DNA from 3 places in the Pseudomonas sp. YNh genome. Region 2 is predicted to be linked to each of the others. Evidence: riboswitches for the same ligand, from Rfam matches in the RefSeq annotation. Region 2 holds a riboswitch; each other region holds the start of a gene.
What was found. Region 2 has a riboswitch for cobalamin ahead of WF331_RS18030 (CbtB domain-containing protein). Riboswitches for the same ligand answer to the same signal wherever they lie in the genome.

Region 1: linked by a shared signal. The riboswitch ahead of WF331_RS06825 (TonB-dependent receptor) and the one ahead of WF331_RS18030 (CbtB domain-containing protein) in region 2 are both predicted to bind cobalamin.
Region 3: linked by a shared signal. The riboswitch ahead of cobW (cobalamin biosynthesis protein CobW) and the one ahead of WF331_RS18030 (CbtB domain-containing protein) in region 2 are both predicted to bind cobalamin.

What each region holds. Positions count from the first base shown of each region.
Region 1 is NZ_JBBMRJ010000005.1:220,024-225,214, reverse strand. Features, by position in the region: gene thpR (RNA 2',3'-cyclic phosphodiesterase) at 1-2, opposite strand, end outside; gene lpxO (lipid A hydroxylase LpxO) at 161-1,060, shown strand; gene WF331_RS06840 (carboxymuconolactone decarboxylase family protein) at 1,223-1,567, shown strand; gene WF331_RS06835 (GNAT family N-acetyltransferase) at 1,646-2,215, shown strand; gene WF331_RS06830 (outer membrane beta-barrel protein) at 2,348-3,094, opposite strand; cobalamin riboswitch at 3,256-3,462, shown strand; gene WF331_RS06825 (TonB-dependent receptor) at 3,573-5,191, shown strand, end outside.
Region 2 is NZ_JBBMRJ010000017.1:32,633-37,823, forward strand. Features, by position in the region: gene WF331_RS18020 (LLM class flavin-dependent oxidoreductase) at 1-326, shown strand, start outside; gene WF331_RS18025 (TonB-dependent receptor plug domain-containing protein) at 484-2,958, shown strand; cobalamin riboswitch at 3,126-3,349, shown strand; gene WF331_RS18030 (CbtB domain-containing protein) at 3,444-3,632, shown strand; gene WF331_RS18035 (CbtA family protein) at 3,642-4,328, shown strand; gene WF331_RS18040 (cobalamin biosynthesis protein) at 4,328-4,717, shown strand; gene cobM (precorrin-4 C(11)-methyltransferase) at 4,751-5,191, shown strand, end outside.
Region 3 is NZ_JBBMRJ010000012.1:138,014-143,204, reverse strand. Features, by position in the region: gene WF331_RS14895 (ATP-binding cassette domain-containing protein) at 1-266, opposite strand, end outside; gene WF331_RS14890 (hypothetical protein) at 610-969, opposite strand; gene WF331_RS14885 (glyoxalase superfamily protein) at 966-1,343, opposite strand; cobalamin riboswitch at 1,445-1,660, shown strand; gene cobW (cobalamin biosynthesis protein CobW) at 1,761-2,828, shown strand; gene cobN (cobaltochelatase subunit CobN) at 2,832-5,191, shown strand, end outside.

The DNA.
Region 1 (5,191 bases), on a different contig from region 2:
ATACCAACTCCATGACGTGAAACGTTTGCGCAAGACTGTAGGGCATTACACCAATGTCGCCCCGGCGTTTCGTAACAATAAGTACAAACTACCCCCATGATTGTTTATGCTGGCGGGCTTATGCCATGGCGCATGGCCATTTTTCGACAAGTAAACGTCCATGAAAATTGCACTCGTACTTATCTTCGCCCTCTCGATTGCCTACGTGCACCTGCGCGGTCGAGTTCGCCACAAGTTGACCCGCCAGCTGGGCGACCACTCCAGCTTCCTGGCCCCGGTCAACAGTTTCCTGTACCTGTTTTCCAAGCTCCCGGCCAAGCCTTACTTGCCGGTCGAAGCCTTCCCCGAACTGAAGCCGCTGCAGGACCACTGGCAGGAAATCCGCGAGGAAGGCCGCCAGTTGCTGCACGTGGGCGAAATCAAGAAGTCCGACAATTACGATGACGTCGGTTTCAACTCGTTCTTCAAGACCGGGTGGAAGCGCTTCTACCTGAAGTGGTATGGCGAAAGCCACCCATCGGCGATGGCCCTGTGCCCCCGCACCACCGAGCTGCTGCAAAGCATCGGCACGGTCAAGGCCGCCATGTTCGCCACCCTGCCACCGGGCGCCAAGCTGGTGCGCCACCGTGACCCGTATGCCGGCTCGTACCGCTATCACCTGGGCCTGGACACGCCCAACGACGACGGTTGCTACATCGACGTGGACGGCGAGAAGTATTCCTGGCGCGATGGCGAGGGTGTGATCTTCGACGAAACCTACATCCACTATGCGGCGAACACCACCGAGCACAACCGCATCATCCTGTTCTGTGACGTCGAGCGCCCGCTCAAGTACCGCTGGGCAACTGCGTTCAACCGCTGGTTCAGCCGCAACGTCATGGCCGCCGCCGCCGCGCCTAACGGTGACGGCGACAAGACCGGCGGTATCAACCGCTTGTTCACCCGCATCTACAAGATTCGTGAACGCGGCAAGGCGCTGAAAAAGCGCAACCGCATGCGCTACTACCTGGAAAAGTGGGCAGTGGTTGCGGCGCTGGTGCTGGTGTTCATCTACATCTGAATGCTCAGCGTGCTCCTGCAAGGTGCTGCGGCAGCCTGAGTGATGGTGCAAGACAGTTGCCCTCACAAGTACTGCTGCACACCCACCAAAGTACAAGCCTCGCTCTTGTCACTCTTCGACTAGCCTGAAAGCTCCACTCGCAACCACCACAAGGTGAAGACGATGAGCATGATGGACTGGGACGCCTACCGTAAGCAGTTGATGGCCGGCATCGGCGATCTCAAGCAACTCTCCCCCGACACCGTGGCCGGTTACATGACCGCCAGCGGTGCGGGAGCCAAGACCAACCACCTCGACGCCAAGACGCGTGAGTTGATCTCACTGGCCGTGGCCGTGACCACCCGTTGCGACGGCTGCATCGCCGTGCATTCGCAGCAGGCGGTCAAACACGGTGCCAGCCGCGAGGAAATTGCCGAAGCCCTCGGCGTGGCCGTGGCGATGAACGCCGGTGCGGCGCTGGTGTACTCGGCGCGGGCCATGGATGCGGTGGGCAAGGCCAACGGCTAGGCACAAACGGCGTCGTCGCCCTTGCGCGACGGCGCCGCGCCCCACAGACTTGGCGGCCCAGCCCTTGCAGGAACCCGCATGATCCACATTCGCCCCATGACAGCCGAAGACTTCGAGCGCTTCTGGCCCACCTTCCAGGCCATTGTCCAGGCCGCTGAAACTTACGCATACGACCCGGCCCTGAGCATCGATCAGGCCCGTCAGCTGTGGCTGGAGCTGCCATTGCACACGCTGCTGGCCGAAGAGGATGGCGAGCTGCTGGGTTCTTATTACCTGAAGGCCAATGCCGCCGGGCCTGGCGCGCACGTGGGCAACTGCGGCTACATGGTGTGCGAACAGGCACGAGGCCGGGGCGTGGCGCGCCTGATGTGCGAGCACTCGCAGAAGCTGGCACGCCAAGAGGGCTTTCTGGCCCTGCAGTTCAACTCGGTAGTGGCCAGCAATGAAGTCGCGGTGGCACTGTGGCACAAGCTGGGCTTCGAAACGGTCGGGCGCTTGCCCAAGGCTTATCGCCATGCCCGCCTGGGGCTGGTGGATTGCCTGGTGATGTACAAGTGGCTGGCGGATGAACCGGTGGTGGAGAAGCCGCCACTGCTGATCGGGCGCAAGAATATCGAGGCGCGGGTGTCGCGGCGTCGCGGGCGCTGATCTTCTCTCGCAGGCTAGTCCTCTTCGCGGGTGAACCCGCTACCACAAGTACTGCGCAGCATTCAAAGACTGTGCGGTCCCTGTGGGAGCGGGCAAGCCCGCGAAGAGGTCGGGCCTGCTAAACGCTCAGTTTCAGAAGGCCAGGCCCACCTTCACCCCAAACTCGTCACGCTTGAGCTTGGTGTTGTCTGCTGCTGGCGAATCTTCATCCAGCTTGTATTCGGTTCGGGTGTAGTAAACACCCGCCTGCACCGGCATACCGCCCTGCTGGTTCATCAGCAACGTCACTTCGGCATACGGGTTGGTGCGGTCTTTCAGGTCGACCGTGTCGCTACCAAAGTCGTCAACCTTCAGCCGCGCGCGGCCGTCCAGGGTGTGGCGTGCCCCAACTTCCACGCGCAAGGTCGAGGCGTCGAACTGGTGGTTGTAGCCCAATGCCGCCTTGGCAAAGGGCGATTTCACCGTGAGCTTGGTATCGAGGTCGTTGATTTCCGGTTCGAAGCGCGACCAGCTGTAACCGCCGCCCACGGTCACGTCGACAAAGTTGCGAGCGTCCAGCGCCGCACGCCAGCCAAGGTCAAGGTCGGCCTGGGCCTCCTTGAGCTTGTTGTCGTTCTTCTTGCCGAATTTGGCTTCGGCGCCGAGCTGGTAGATGAAACCGGATTCGGCTGTCAGCTTGTTGCCGAAGGTGGCGAACACGCCGCCTTGGCCCATGTGTTCCTTGTCGCTTTCACTGCCACCTTCGAACTTGAACTTGTCGTAGGCGCCCTGCAGACCAAGTGTGAACAGCGGGTCGGTGCTGGGCGCGGCGGTGGCGGCCAGCGGCGCAGCGATCAGAGCGAGCAGGCAGGTGTGGCGCAACAGTTGACGAGCAGACATGCGGGAAGTCTCCATGACTTGATAACGAAAGGCGAACGTGCGGTTCGAGACAAACGCCGCGAAAAAAGTTCGAAAAAAAAATCACTAACCGCGCGCAACCTTGTGTTTTATCGCGGTATTCATGGGGCGCCAACATTTGACGCCACAGCGTTTCAGTGGTCAGATGCGCGCCAGTTTCAGGTGCCCTTCGCCGCCGCGCGCAGGGTGAAACGGGAAGCCGGTGCGTCGTGGTACCCACGACAAGTCCGGCGCTGCCCCCGCAACGGTAAGCGAGCGACCCCTTCGAGATACCACTGTGCACATGCATGGGAAGGTGAAGGTGTCATGCCCCTCGCAAGCCCGGAGACCGGCCTGGAGCGTCACTTGGCAACCCGCGGTGGGCGGGCGCAGGCCGGAATCCGTGCGCGCGCCTGCCTGCATGGTTCGCCTTTGCGTGTTTTCCACCGGGATCCATTCATTCCTGCAGCAGTGGAACGACATGTCCCGTAAGTTCAAGCTTCACCCCCTGGCGGCCTGCCTGGCCGTCGCCCTGCCGGCCCTGGCCGATGACCGTGACCCACAACCCCTGGCCTTGCCCTCCACGGCCATCACCGACACCCTCGACAGCCGGGCCATCGACCTGGCCACGCCAACCCAGGCAGGCTCGCGCCTTGGCCTCAGCGCCCTGGAAACACCGGCCAGCACCAGCAGCATCAGCGCCGAGCAGATCCAGCAGCGCAACAACCTCACCGTGCAGGATGCGGTAACGCGGTCGCCGGGCATCACCTTCGTCGGCTCCCCGGGCGACGGCGGCACCGGCCTGTCCGCCCGCGGCTTTGCCGGCCACAGCTCGGTGATGACCCTGTTCGACGGCGCCCGCCTGTACACCGGTGCCGGCACCCAGACGTTCCCTGTCGACCCGTGGATGGTCGAACGCATCGATGTGATTCGCGGCCCGGCTTCGGTACTGCATGGCGAAGGCGCCACCGGCGCGGTGATCAACGTGATCCCGAAAAAACCGTTTGCCGGTGAGGTGCGCAACCACCTGCGCCTGGGCTACGGCTCGTGGGACCGCCAGCAGCTGGGCCTGGACAGCGGCGGCAGCCTCAGCGAGCGCCTGAGCTATCGCCTCACCCTCAACCAGCAGGCCGGCAACGGCTGGGTCGACCGCACCACTTCGCGCAGCCTGGCCCTGAGTGCCGCGCTGCGTTTCGATGCCAGTGACGACCTCAGCTTTACCCTTGCCCACGACCGTGGCGATGCAGAGCCTGCCAACTACTACGGCACCCCGCTGATCGACGGGCACTACCGCAGCAGCCTGCGCAAGAAAAACTACAACGTGCAGAACGACGTGCAGCACTACGTCGATGAGTGGACCCGGCTGACCACCGACTGGACGTTGAACGACCACGTCAGCGCCAGCAACCAGCTGTACTATATCAAGAGCCGCCGCCACTGGCGCAACGCCGAAGACTACAGCTGGGACGCCGAGCGCCAGCAATTGCAGCGCGGCAGCTACCTGGAAATCAAGCATAACCAGGAACAGTTCGGCGACCGCCAGACCTTCACCTTTGACCACAGCGTGTTCGGCCTGGCCAGCAAGACCGTGGTCGGCGCGGAATACAACAAGGTCCGCTTCAACGTCGACAGCAATGCGCCCTACAACGATGTGGGCGGCGACTACATCGACCCGTGGCAACCAGAACCGGGCTGGTTTCACAGCGCCTCGCCGCTGCGCCCGCAAACCTTGTCCAGCACCCACACCTTCGCCCTGTTCGCCGAAAACCGCCTGCAGCTGAGCGACCGGCTGTCGCTGGTCACCGGCGTGCGCCGCGACCAGAACCACATCGACCGCACCAACCTGACCAACGACAGCCGCAGCGACCGCAGCCTGCAAGGTGGCAACTGGCGCGCCGGGCTGGTGTTCGCCGTCACCGACGACCTGTCGCTCTACGGGCAGTACTCCACCAGCCAGGAGGGGGTCAACAACCTCATCAGCCTCAGCCCCACACAGATGCACTATGACCTGACCGAGGCGAAGCAGACCGAGGTAGGCCTCAAGCAGCGCTTCTGGGACGGCCGTGGCGAATGGACGCTTGCCGCCTACCACATCGTCAA
Region 2 (5,191 bases):
ACCGCCGCGAGAAAAACTTCGGCAAGAGCAACACCGGCTCCGAACGCCTGGTGCAACTGGCCAGCCAGCGCAAGGTGCATGACACCCGGCTGTGGACCGAGATTGCTGCGTTGGGCGGCGGTGCCGGTAACTCCACCTCGCTGGTAGGCACCGCAGACCAGGTGGCCGAGGCCGCATTGGCCTACTACGAACTGGGGGTGACCACCTTCCTGTTCCGCGGCTTTGACCAGCTGCGCGATGCGGTGGAATACGGGCAGGACCTCATTCCCCGTATTCGGGCGTTGGTAGAACAGCATGAGGCTGGACGCAGCACCCGCACAGCCTAGATCTCCATTCGCTTCACCAGCCTCTTCGCGGCGGTTCGACGCCTCGACATGCCCGCGAAGAGGCCGGTGCAGGCAAACACTTCCCCACACCTTACGCCAGCCTTATCAGGACCTGGCGCCTATTCGCCTGCGTGCTCCACCGTACTCCGAGGACATGATGTCTAGAACACCGCTTTTCGCCCTGCCCCTGGCCTGCCTGCTCACCCCCTTCGCCAATGCCGCCCCAACTACCGAAGACCCGCGCCTGGACACCGTCACGGTGATCTCCACCGGCCTGCGAGGCAACCAGCGCACCGTCGCCGACAGCCCGGCCCCCATCGACGTGATCAGCAGCGAGCAGCTATTGCGTACCGGCCGCGCCGAGTTGTCCGAGGCCATCTCCAAACTACTGCCCTCGTTCAACTTCGGCACCAACATTGCCGGCTTCCAGTCCGGCGTGCGGCCACTGAGCAACCGCAGCCTGGGCCCGGCCTACACCCTGGTGCTGGTCAATGGAAAGCGCCGCCACAACAGCGCCGTGCCGGCCAGCGGCTCGACCGACAACAGCGGTGCCAACGCCGTTGATATCGACATGATCCCGGTCAGCGCGGTGTCGCACATCGAGGTTCTGAAAGACAGCGCCGCCGCCCAGTACGGCTCGGATGCGGTGGCCGGAGTGATCAACATCATCCTCAAGAGCGCCAGCAGCGGCGGCCACTACGAAAGCAGTTACGGCCAGCTGTACAGCGGCCAGGGCGAAACCATCAAGCTGGCGGGCGACCAGGGCTTCAGCCTGGGTGACGGCGGTTTCCTGCACCTGTCGGGCGAGGCACGCAAGCGCGGCACCGCCAACTGGATCGACAAGGCCGCCCCCGATTACCGCGCCTACTTCGAAGACGACCGCCAGGCCGCCTGGGACCACCGGGCGGTGAAGAACGGCGACCCTGACCTGCGCGCCTTCAACCTCGGTTACAACGCCGAGTTGCCCATCAGCGACGATTTGAAGCTGTATTCATTCGCCACTTATGCCGAGCGCAAGCTGGAGGCTTTCAACAACTACCGCCTGCCCAACAGCAACGCCTCGATCCCGGAGTTGTTCCCCGACGGGTATTTCCCGCTCAACAACATCAAGGACACCGACTACCAGTGGCTGCTCGGCGCACGTGGCGCCGCCGGTGCCTGGGACTGGGACCTGTCCACCACCTACGGGCGCAACAAGAACCAGCAGTCCAGCGACCTGACCATCAACCCCACCTACGGCCCGGCCTCACCAACCTCGTTCGATGACCTGGCGACGTTGCAGTTCGACCAGTGGGTGAACAACCTGGACATCACCCGCGCCTTCGATGGCCTGTTCGGCCTGGCGGTACCGACCCGCGTCTCGGCCGGCCTGGAGCACCGCTGGGAGCGCTTCCGGACCTTCGCCGGCGACCCAATCGCCTACAGCGTCGGGCCCTACACCTACCCGGCTACCCTGGCAGACGGGCGCCCCAACCCGCTCTATGCGCTGGCCAACGGCCAGACCGCCGTGGGCGCCCAGGCTGCGCTGACCATTCGCCCGGAAGACGAGGCCGATGTGAAGCGCAACAACTATGCCGCCTACATCGACCTCGGCCTGGACCTGACGCCGCGCTGGTACCTGGGCGCCGCCGCGCGCGTCGAGCACTACGACGACGACTCGGGCAACACCGCCAGCTTCAAGCTCAATTCACGCTATGAACTGAGCGAAACCGTGGCGGTACGCGGCACCCTGGGCAGCGGCTTCCGCGCCCCGTCGCTGACCCAGAGCGGCTACACCGTCAGCGACAACCGCACCGCGCTGGACGCCGACGGCAATGTAGTGCCGGCCTTGCGCCGCACCGTGGCGCCCGGCAGTGCCGCCGCGCTGGCATTCGGCGGCGACAAGCTCGACCCGGAGAAATCGCGCAACGCCGGCCTTGGCCTGACCTGGCAACCGGCGCGCCGCACCAGCGTTACCCTGGACACTTACCTGATCGACATTGACGACCGCATCCTGCTCACCGAAAACCTCTACGACCGGCAGAACGGTGCCGGTGCCATTGGCGACATCCTCGAATCGCTGGGCCTGGCACGCACAACCTGGATCAACTACTACACCAACGCCTTCGACACCCGCACCCGCGGCCTCGACCTGGTGGGCGACCACACCAGCGAGTTCGGTGCCTGGGGCGATGTGCGCTGGACCTTGGGCTTCAACTGGAACAAGACGACCGTACGCGGCACCCGGGGTACGCCCGCAGCGCTGGCCGCCGCCGGTATCGACGTGGTCGGCCATGGCCGCGAGGGCGACCTGGTGGCAGCCTCGCCGAGAACCAAATGGGTACTGGGCAGCCAGTGGTTGCTGGGCAGCTTCACCGGCACCTTGCAGACCACCCGCTACGGCAAGGTCGAAACCTGGCAGCAGAACCAGGCCCAGGACCGCACCTTCGGCGCCAAGTGGATCACCGACCTGGACCTGTCCTACCTGCTGTTCGACAGCCTGACCGTCAGTGTGGGTGGCACCAACATCTTCAATGTGCGACCCGACAAGAACGGCGTGTACAACGCCAACGGCAACCAGGCGGCGTACGGCAACCCACCGTTCCACCCAGGTGGCGGCTATTGGTACACCAAGCTGGCCTATGACTTCTGAAGCATCTGCACATTTGCTCCTGGCCTGTGGGAGCGGGTTCACCCGCGAAGCATCCAACCCGGTGCATGGCACCGGCAAAGCCGGTGTTCGCGGGTAACCCCACTCCCACAGGTGTACCTTGCACCTTCGGTACTTGGCAATTGACGCAAACCCCGCCCCCATGCTCTCCTTATGCCTCACGTTCAGGTGCCCCCACAGGGGGTGAAACGGGAAACCGGTGCGTCCCAGGCCCTCCATCAGGGCCGGACAAGGCCGGTGCTGCCCCCGCAACGGTAAGCGAGTGAAGCGTCTGTACCACTGTGCCATGTAGTCCGGCATGGGAAGGTGACGCTTTCCAGGAGCCCTGCTCCTCCTCGCAAGCCCGGAGACCGGCCTGGCGTTCATGAACACCCCGCGGTGGGCGGGCGCTGTTGCATTCCCCTGGGCGGCCACGCATCGGGGATGCCGCGCTTGCCCGTTGCCAACAAAAAGCAGAGGAACGCGTCATGCCCGTCACCAGCACCAAGCAGCACAGCCTTGCCACACCCGTCACCCTCAGCCAGCGCGTCGTCATCGCCGTCGGCGCCAGCCTGCTGGGCCTGTGCCTGGTGTACTTCGCCGGCTTTTCGCACATCGAGGCCGTGCACAACGCCGCCCACGACACCCGCCACAGCGCCGCCTTCCCCTGCCACTGAGTACGCCTGATGATCACGCGCATTGCCCGTACCGCGGGCTTCAGCGGGCTGCTTGCGGCCCTGCTGCTGACCCTGCTGCAAAGCTTCTGGGTCGCCCCGCTGATTCTTGAGGCGGAAACCTACGAATCCTCGGCCCCGGCCGCACAGCACGAACATGGTGGCGAAGTGGCCGCCCATGAGCACAGCGCCGAAGCCTGGTCGCCGGAAGACGGTTGGCAGCGGGTGCTGTCCACCACCGGGGGCAACCTGGTGGTCGCAGTCGGCTTCGCCCTTATTCTCGCCGCCCTTTACAGCCTGCGCGAACCGCAGCGTGCCGGCACCGGTGCGCTGTGGGGCCTGGCCGGTTTTGCCGTGTTCTGCCTGGCCCCGACGTTGGGGCTGCCACCGGAGCTGCCCGGCACTGCTGCCGCCGACCTGGGGCAACGCCAGGCCTGGTGGATTGGCACGGCCAGCGCCACGGCCCTTGGCCTGGCCTTGCTGGTGTTCGCCCGCCACTGGCTACTGAAGGCGCTGGGCGCCGTGCTGCTGGTAATCCCCCATGTAATCGGCGCTCCGCAGCCCGAAGTACATGAAAGCCTGGCCCCCGAAGCACTGGAGACCCAGTTCAAGATGGCCTCCTGGCTGACCAACGCTGCCTTCTGGGTAGCCTTGGGCCTGCTCAGTGCGTGGCTGTTCCGCCGCTCCAGCCAGGCCTGATGTCGGCGTTCTACGCCGGCTTCGGCTGCCGCCGGGGCTGCCCGGTGGACACCCTGCAAACCCTGCTGCACCAAGCCCTGGCTAGCCAGGGCCTGGCGCTTGCCGACCTGCGCGGCATTGCCAGTATCAGCCTCAAGGCCGACGAAGCCGGCTTGCAGCAACTGGCCGAACGCCTTGGCTTGCCTTTGGTGCTGTACCATAGCGCGCAACTGCAAGCCTTTGAGCCGCTGCTCAGCCACCGCTCTGCCACAGCCCATGCCCACAGCGGCTGCTGGGGCGTAGCCGAAAGCGCGGCGCTGGCCCTCGCCAGCGAGCAGCCCGGGAGCACAGCCCGGTTGCTGCTGACCCGCCAGGTACTGGGCCCGGCGACCCTCGCCCTGGCCTGCTGAACAATTCGCTCCTCTTTCTTGCAAGGACTTTCCATGACGGTGTATTTCATCGGTGCCGGCCCCGGCGACCCGGAACTGATCACGGTCAAGGGCCAACGGCTGATCCGCCAGTGCCCGGTGATCATCTATGCCGGCTCACTGGTACCTGCTGCCGTGCTCGACGGCCACCAGGCCGAGACCGTGATCAACAGTGCCGAGTTGCACCTGGAGCAGATCATCGCCGCCATGCGCAGCGCGCACGAACAAGGCCAGGACGTGGCCCGGGTGCACAGCGGCGACCCCAGCCTGTACGGCGCCATCGGTGAGCAGATCCGCCACCTGCAGGCGCTGGGCATCGATTACCAGATCATACCCGGGGTCACGGCCACGGCGGCCAGCGCCGCTCTGCTTGGCTGCGAGCTGACCCTGCCACAGGTCGCGCAGACGGTGATCCTCACCCGCTATGGCGACAGTTCGCCAATGCCACCCGGCGAA
Region 3 (5,191 bases), on a different contig from region 2:
ACCTGCGCCAGGTCGGCAAGCGTGGCGCTGCGCTCGATTACCTGCTGGTTCAGCAGATGGACAGGCCCACGGCGCCTGCACTGGCCGCTGCTCGGTGCACGCTGGCCGGCGAGAACCTGCCCTAGCAGGCTCTTGCCCACGCCATTGCGCCCGACCAGGCCGGTACGCCGTTGGTCGAAGGTTTCGTTGAGGTCGGTAAACAGTACCCGGCCATCAGGCAAGGCCAAACAGACGCTGTCCAGCGTCAGGATCGACGTGTTCGTCATGCACAACTCCACAAATGCCGCGACATCTCCGGAGCAAACCGGAGGCTGAAGACTGGCCGTCGAATGGACGGCGGCATTAATGGCGCATTGGACGAATACCTCATACTGGGGGAGTGCGTAGCCTAACGGCCCGCTGGGGGCGGGTAAAGTACCGCCCGCCGTGTATGGGTTTCCTGCACGGGCCTCATCGCCGGCAAGCCAGCTCCCACAGGAACTGCGCTGCCTCCAGGCCGGCGCGGTCAAGGTGAGAACTGCGCTGGCTTCAGGCCGGTGCGGTCAGGTGGGAGCTGGCTTGCCGGCGATGCGCCGCGTGAGCGGCGCCCGATCTTGACTGGCCCTGAGCTCAGTGCCCCGTCAAGCGCTTGGCCCAGTCGCCTCCGTGGCTCTGTTTGCAGGCCTCTTCGCTGTCAAACCGTACATGCCAGGCCGGGTGATCCAGTTGTATGCCGGCGTGGTCCAACGCCTGGCGGGTCAGCGCAAGCATGCGTGCCTTTGCTTCACCCGCCACAGCAGCGACTTTCTCGGCCTCTTGGTCAAACACCCAAGTAATACGCAGGCTGGCCGGGAAGTTCTCAGGATCCAGGCGATGGGTGAGCCAGGTGAACCCGACGATTTCTGCCTTGGCGGTTTCACAGGCGTCCGTCAGGCACGCTACCAGCTCCCGCTCCAGGCGGGCCATTTCGCGTTTGCCCAGCGCCTTCACAGGTTGGCCTCGTCATCGATCTGCTGGCAGAAGCGCAGGCGGTTGCCGAACGGGTCGCACACCTGCATCTGCAGGCCCCAGTCCAGGCGCTCGGCTTCGGGCCGGGCGTAACCGTACTGTTTGCCTTGCAGTTCATGCTCCAGCGCCCGCAGGTCGTCGAGGCGGGCAAACACTGTAGAGCCGGGGCAGGCATCGCCATGGTGCTCGGTAAGGTGCAGTATCAGGCCATCACGGTGAATCTGCATGTACAACGGCAGGTCCGGGCTGAAGCGGTGCTCCCAGTCCAGGCTGAAGCCGAGGAAATCCATGTAGAACTCCCTGGCCTTGTCGACCGAGAAGATGCGCAGTACCGGTATGGCGGGGGCGAGGGGCATGGGGCGTCCTTGACAGTGGGCAAAGTCGCCACTGTACCGCAGTGCCGCCAAGAGTTGTCGGCACGCCCCGCAGCAATGGTTGACCACCCGCCAGCCACTGCGTAGCCTTGCCACTTCGAGGTTCTTCGGCCAGGCCGAAGCTAAGACGGGAACGCGGTAAAAGCCGCGGCTGCCCCCGCAACTGTAAGCACCGACAACGGATCGACACAGCCACTGCGCCAACGCGCGGGAAGGCGTCATCCCGCCAGCCCGCGGTTCAACTGAACGGGGGATGGAACGGTGCAAGCCAGGAGACCTGCCTCGCAACGTTTTCGACTTTCAACCGGGCGGGGTGATCCGGTGGCGAACAAGCCCGGCCGGCCTGGCCCGCGGCTGTCGTCCTGCATGCCCGCGCCACTCTGCCAAGGGCAATGCGACATGAAAACACTGGCCAAGCTTCCCGTTACCATCGTTACCGGCTTCCTCGGCTCGGGCAAGACCACCTTGCTGCGCCACATGCTCGACAACGCCCAGGGCCGCCGCATTGCGGTCATCGTCAACGAATTCGGCGAACTGGGCATCGACGGCGAAATCCTCAAGCAGTGCAGCATCGGTTGCACCGAGGAAGAAGCCAGCGGCCGTGTCTATGAACTGGCCAACGGCTGCCTGTGCTGCACCGTGCAGGAAGAGTTCTTCCCGGTCATGCGCGAGCTGGTAGCTCGCCGCGGCGACCTGGACCACATCCTGATCGAGACCAGCGGCCTCGCCCTGCCCAAGCCGCTGGTGCAAGCCTTCCAGTGGCCGGAAATCCGCAACGCCTGCACTGTCGACGCGGTCATCACCGTGGTCGACAGCCCGGCCGTGGCCGCCGGCACGTTTGCCGCCTACCCGGACCAGGTCGATGCCCAGCGCAAGCTCGACCCTAACCTGGACCACGAATCGCCACTGCATGAGCTGTTCGCCGATCAGCTGGCCAGCGCCGACCTGGTGGTACTGAACAAGGCCGACCTGATCGACGCGGAAGGCCTGGCCAAGGTCCGCGCCGAAGTGGCCGAAGAACTGCCGCCGGCAGTCAAGGTGGTCGAGGCCAGCAGCGGCAAGCTGCCACTGGAGGTGCTGCTGGGCGTGGGCGCCGAGTCCGAGGCACACATCGATGGCCGCCGCACCCACCACGATTCGCACCACGACGGCGATGATCATGACGACCATGATCACGACGCCTTCGATTCCATCTCCATCGACCTGCCAGAGGCTGACGAAAGCCTGCTGCTCGACGCCCTGACCCAGCTGGTGGTGGAATTCGGCATCCTGCGCGCCAAAGGTTTCGCGGCCATCCCGGGCAAACCGATGCGCCTGCTGGTACAAGGCGTGGGTACGCGTTTCGACAAGCACTTCGACCGCGCCTGGCGTGCCGACGAGCCGCGCATCACCCGCCTGGTGCTGATCGGCCAGGAACTGGACGCTGCCCAGCTGGAAGCGCGCCTGCGCCAGGCCTTGGGCGCCTGACCCGTGCACCTGCTGCGGACCCAGCCCGGCGGCTTCGTGCCGGACGACAGTATTGCCGATCTCGGCCAGACACCCGCCGAGCTGGTGATTCTCTGCAGCGGCGATTCGCACCTGGCGCTGCTCGCCGATACCGCCGAGCAATTGCCTGAAGGCTTCCCCAGCCTGCGCCTGGCCAACCCGATGCAGGTGCAGAACCACGCTTCGGTCGACCTGTATGTCGACCAGGTGCTGCGCCATGCCAAGGTCATCCTGGTGTCGCTGCACGGCGGTGTCGGCTACTGGCGCTATGGTGTTGAACAACTGGTCGAGCTGGCCGCCCGTGGCGTGCAGCTGATACTGGTGCCGGGCGATGATCGACCGGACCCGGAGCTGACCCGCCTGGGCACCGTCGCGGGCGACCAGGCCGAGCGCCTCTGGCACTACTTGCGCCAGGGCGGCAAGGCCAATGCCATCAACCTGTTCAACTGCCTGGCCAACCAGTGGCTGGGCCGCGATTATGCCTGGGACGAGCCGCAACCCTTGCCGCGCACCGCTGTGTATCACCCGGCCAAGGGCAGTGTGGCACTGGAAGACTGGTACCCGCACTGGCACCCGGATTACCCGGTGGCGCCGCTGCTGTTCTACCGCTCCCACTTGCAGGCGGCCAACACCGCGTTCATCGACGTGTTCTGCCAGCGCCTGCAAGCCGCTGGCTTGAACCCGTTGCCGATTGCCGTGGCCAGCCTAAAGGAAAGCGCCTGCCTGGAGCAGGTCGAGGCCTGGCTGGACGAAGTCGGTGCCGAAGTGCTGGTCAATACCACCGGTTTTGCCCTGTCCAGCCCCGAACGGCCCAACCTGCGCCCGTTCCGCCGTGACATTCCGGTGCTGCAGGCCATCTGCGCGCAGGACAACCAGCCCGGCTGGGAAGCCAGCGAACAGGGGCTCGGTGCGCGCGACCTGGCCATGCACATCGCCTTGCCCGAACTGGACGGGCGCATCATTACCCGCCCGGTCAGTTTCAAGGACATGGCCTGGCGCAGCGAGCGCAGCCAGTCCGACGTGGTGTGCTACCGCGCCCACCCCGAGCGCATGGACTTCGTCGCCGAGCTGGCCCGCCGCTGGGTCGAGCTGGCGCGCCTGCCCAACGCCCAGAAACGCGTGGCCCTGGTAATGGCCAACTACCCGACCCGCGATGGCCGCATTGGCAACGGCGTTGGCCTGGACACGCCCGCTGCCGCACTGAACATTCTCAAGGCGCTGCAGACCGAAGGCTATCCGCTGGCCGATTTGCCGGACAGCGGCACGCAACTGATTCACCAGCTGCTCGGCGGCGTGACCAACGACCTTGACCACCTCGACCAGCGCCCTTGCGCCCAGAGCCTGAGCCTGGCCGACTACCAGGCCGCCTTCGAGCGCTTGCCCGAGGCCAATCGCCAGGCAGTGCTGGAGCGCTGGGGGCCGCCCGAGCAGGACCCGATGTACCGCAGCGGCCGGCTGATGGTGGCCGGCTTGCGCTTTGGCCTGACCTTCGTCGGCATCCAGCCCGCCCGGGGCTACCAGGTAGACCCCAGCGCGGTGTATCACGACCCCGACCTGGTGCCGCCGCACGGCTACCTGGCGTTCCACTTCTGGCTGCGCCACGCGTTCGCCGCCGACGCGGTGATCCACGTCGGCAAGCACGGCAACCTCGAATGGCTGCCCGGCAAGGGCGTCGGCTTGTCGGCGCAGTGCTGGCCGGACGCGCTGCTTGGCCCGCTGCCGAACATCTACCCGTTCATTGTCAACGACCCGGGCGAGGGCGCCCAGGCCAAGCGCCGTACCCAGGCGGTGATCATCGACCACTTGATGCCGCCGCTGACCCGTGCCGAAACCTACGGCCCGTTGCGCCACCTGGAGCAACTGGCCGACGAGTTCTACGAAGCGCAGCTACTCGACCCGCGGCGTGCCCGCGAGTTGCAGCGCGACATCCTCGAGCTGGTCAAGGTCAACCACATCGACCGTGAGCTGCAACTGGAAGGGCAGCTGGACGATGCCGCCGTCTGGCTGCCGCGCTTGGACACCTATCTGTGCGACCTGAAGGAATCGCAGATTCGCGATGGGCTGCACGTGTTTGGTCAATCGCCAGAAGGGCGGCTGCGCCTGGACACGCTGCTGGCGCTGTTGCGGGTCGAGCGTGGCGACGGTCGTGGCGGTAATGCCAGCCTGCTGCGGGCCTTGGCCAAGGCCTTGGTGCCAGGCTTTGACCCGCTCGATTGTGAGCTTGGGCTGCCCTGGCAGGGCGAACGCCCTGAGCAGCTTCTGGCCATGAGCAGTGAACCCTGGCGCACCTGTGGCGATACCCGCGAGCGCCTGGAGCTTTTGGCGCAGCAGGTGATCGAGCAAGC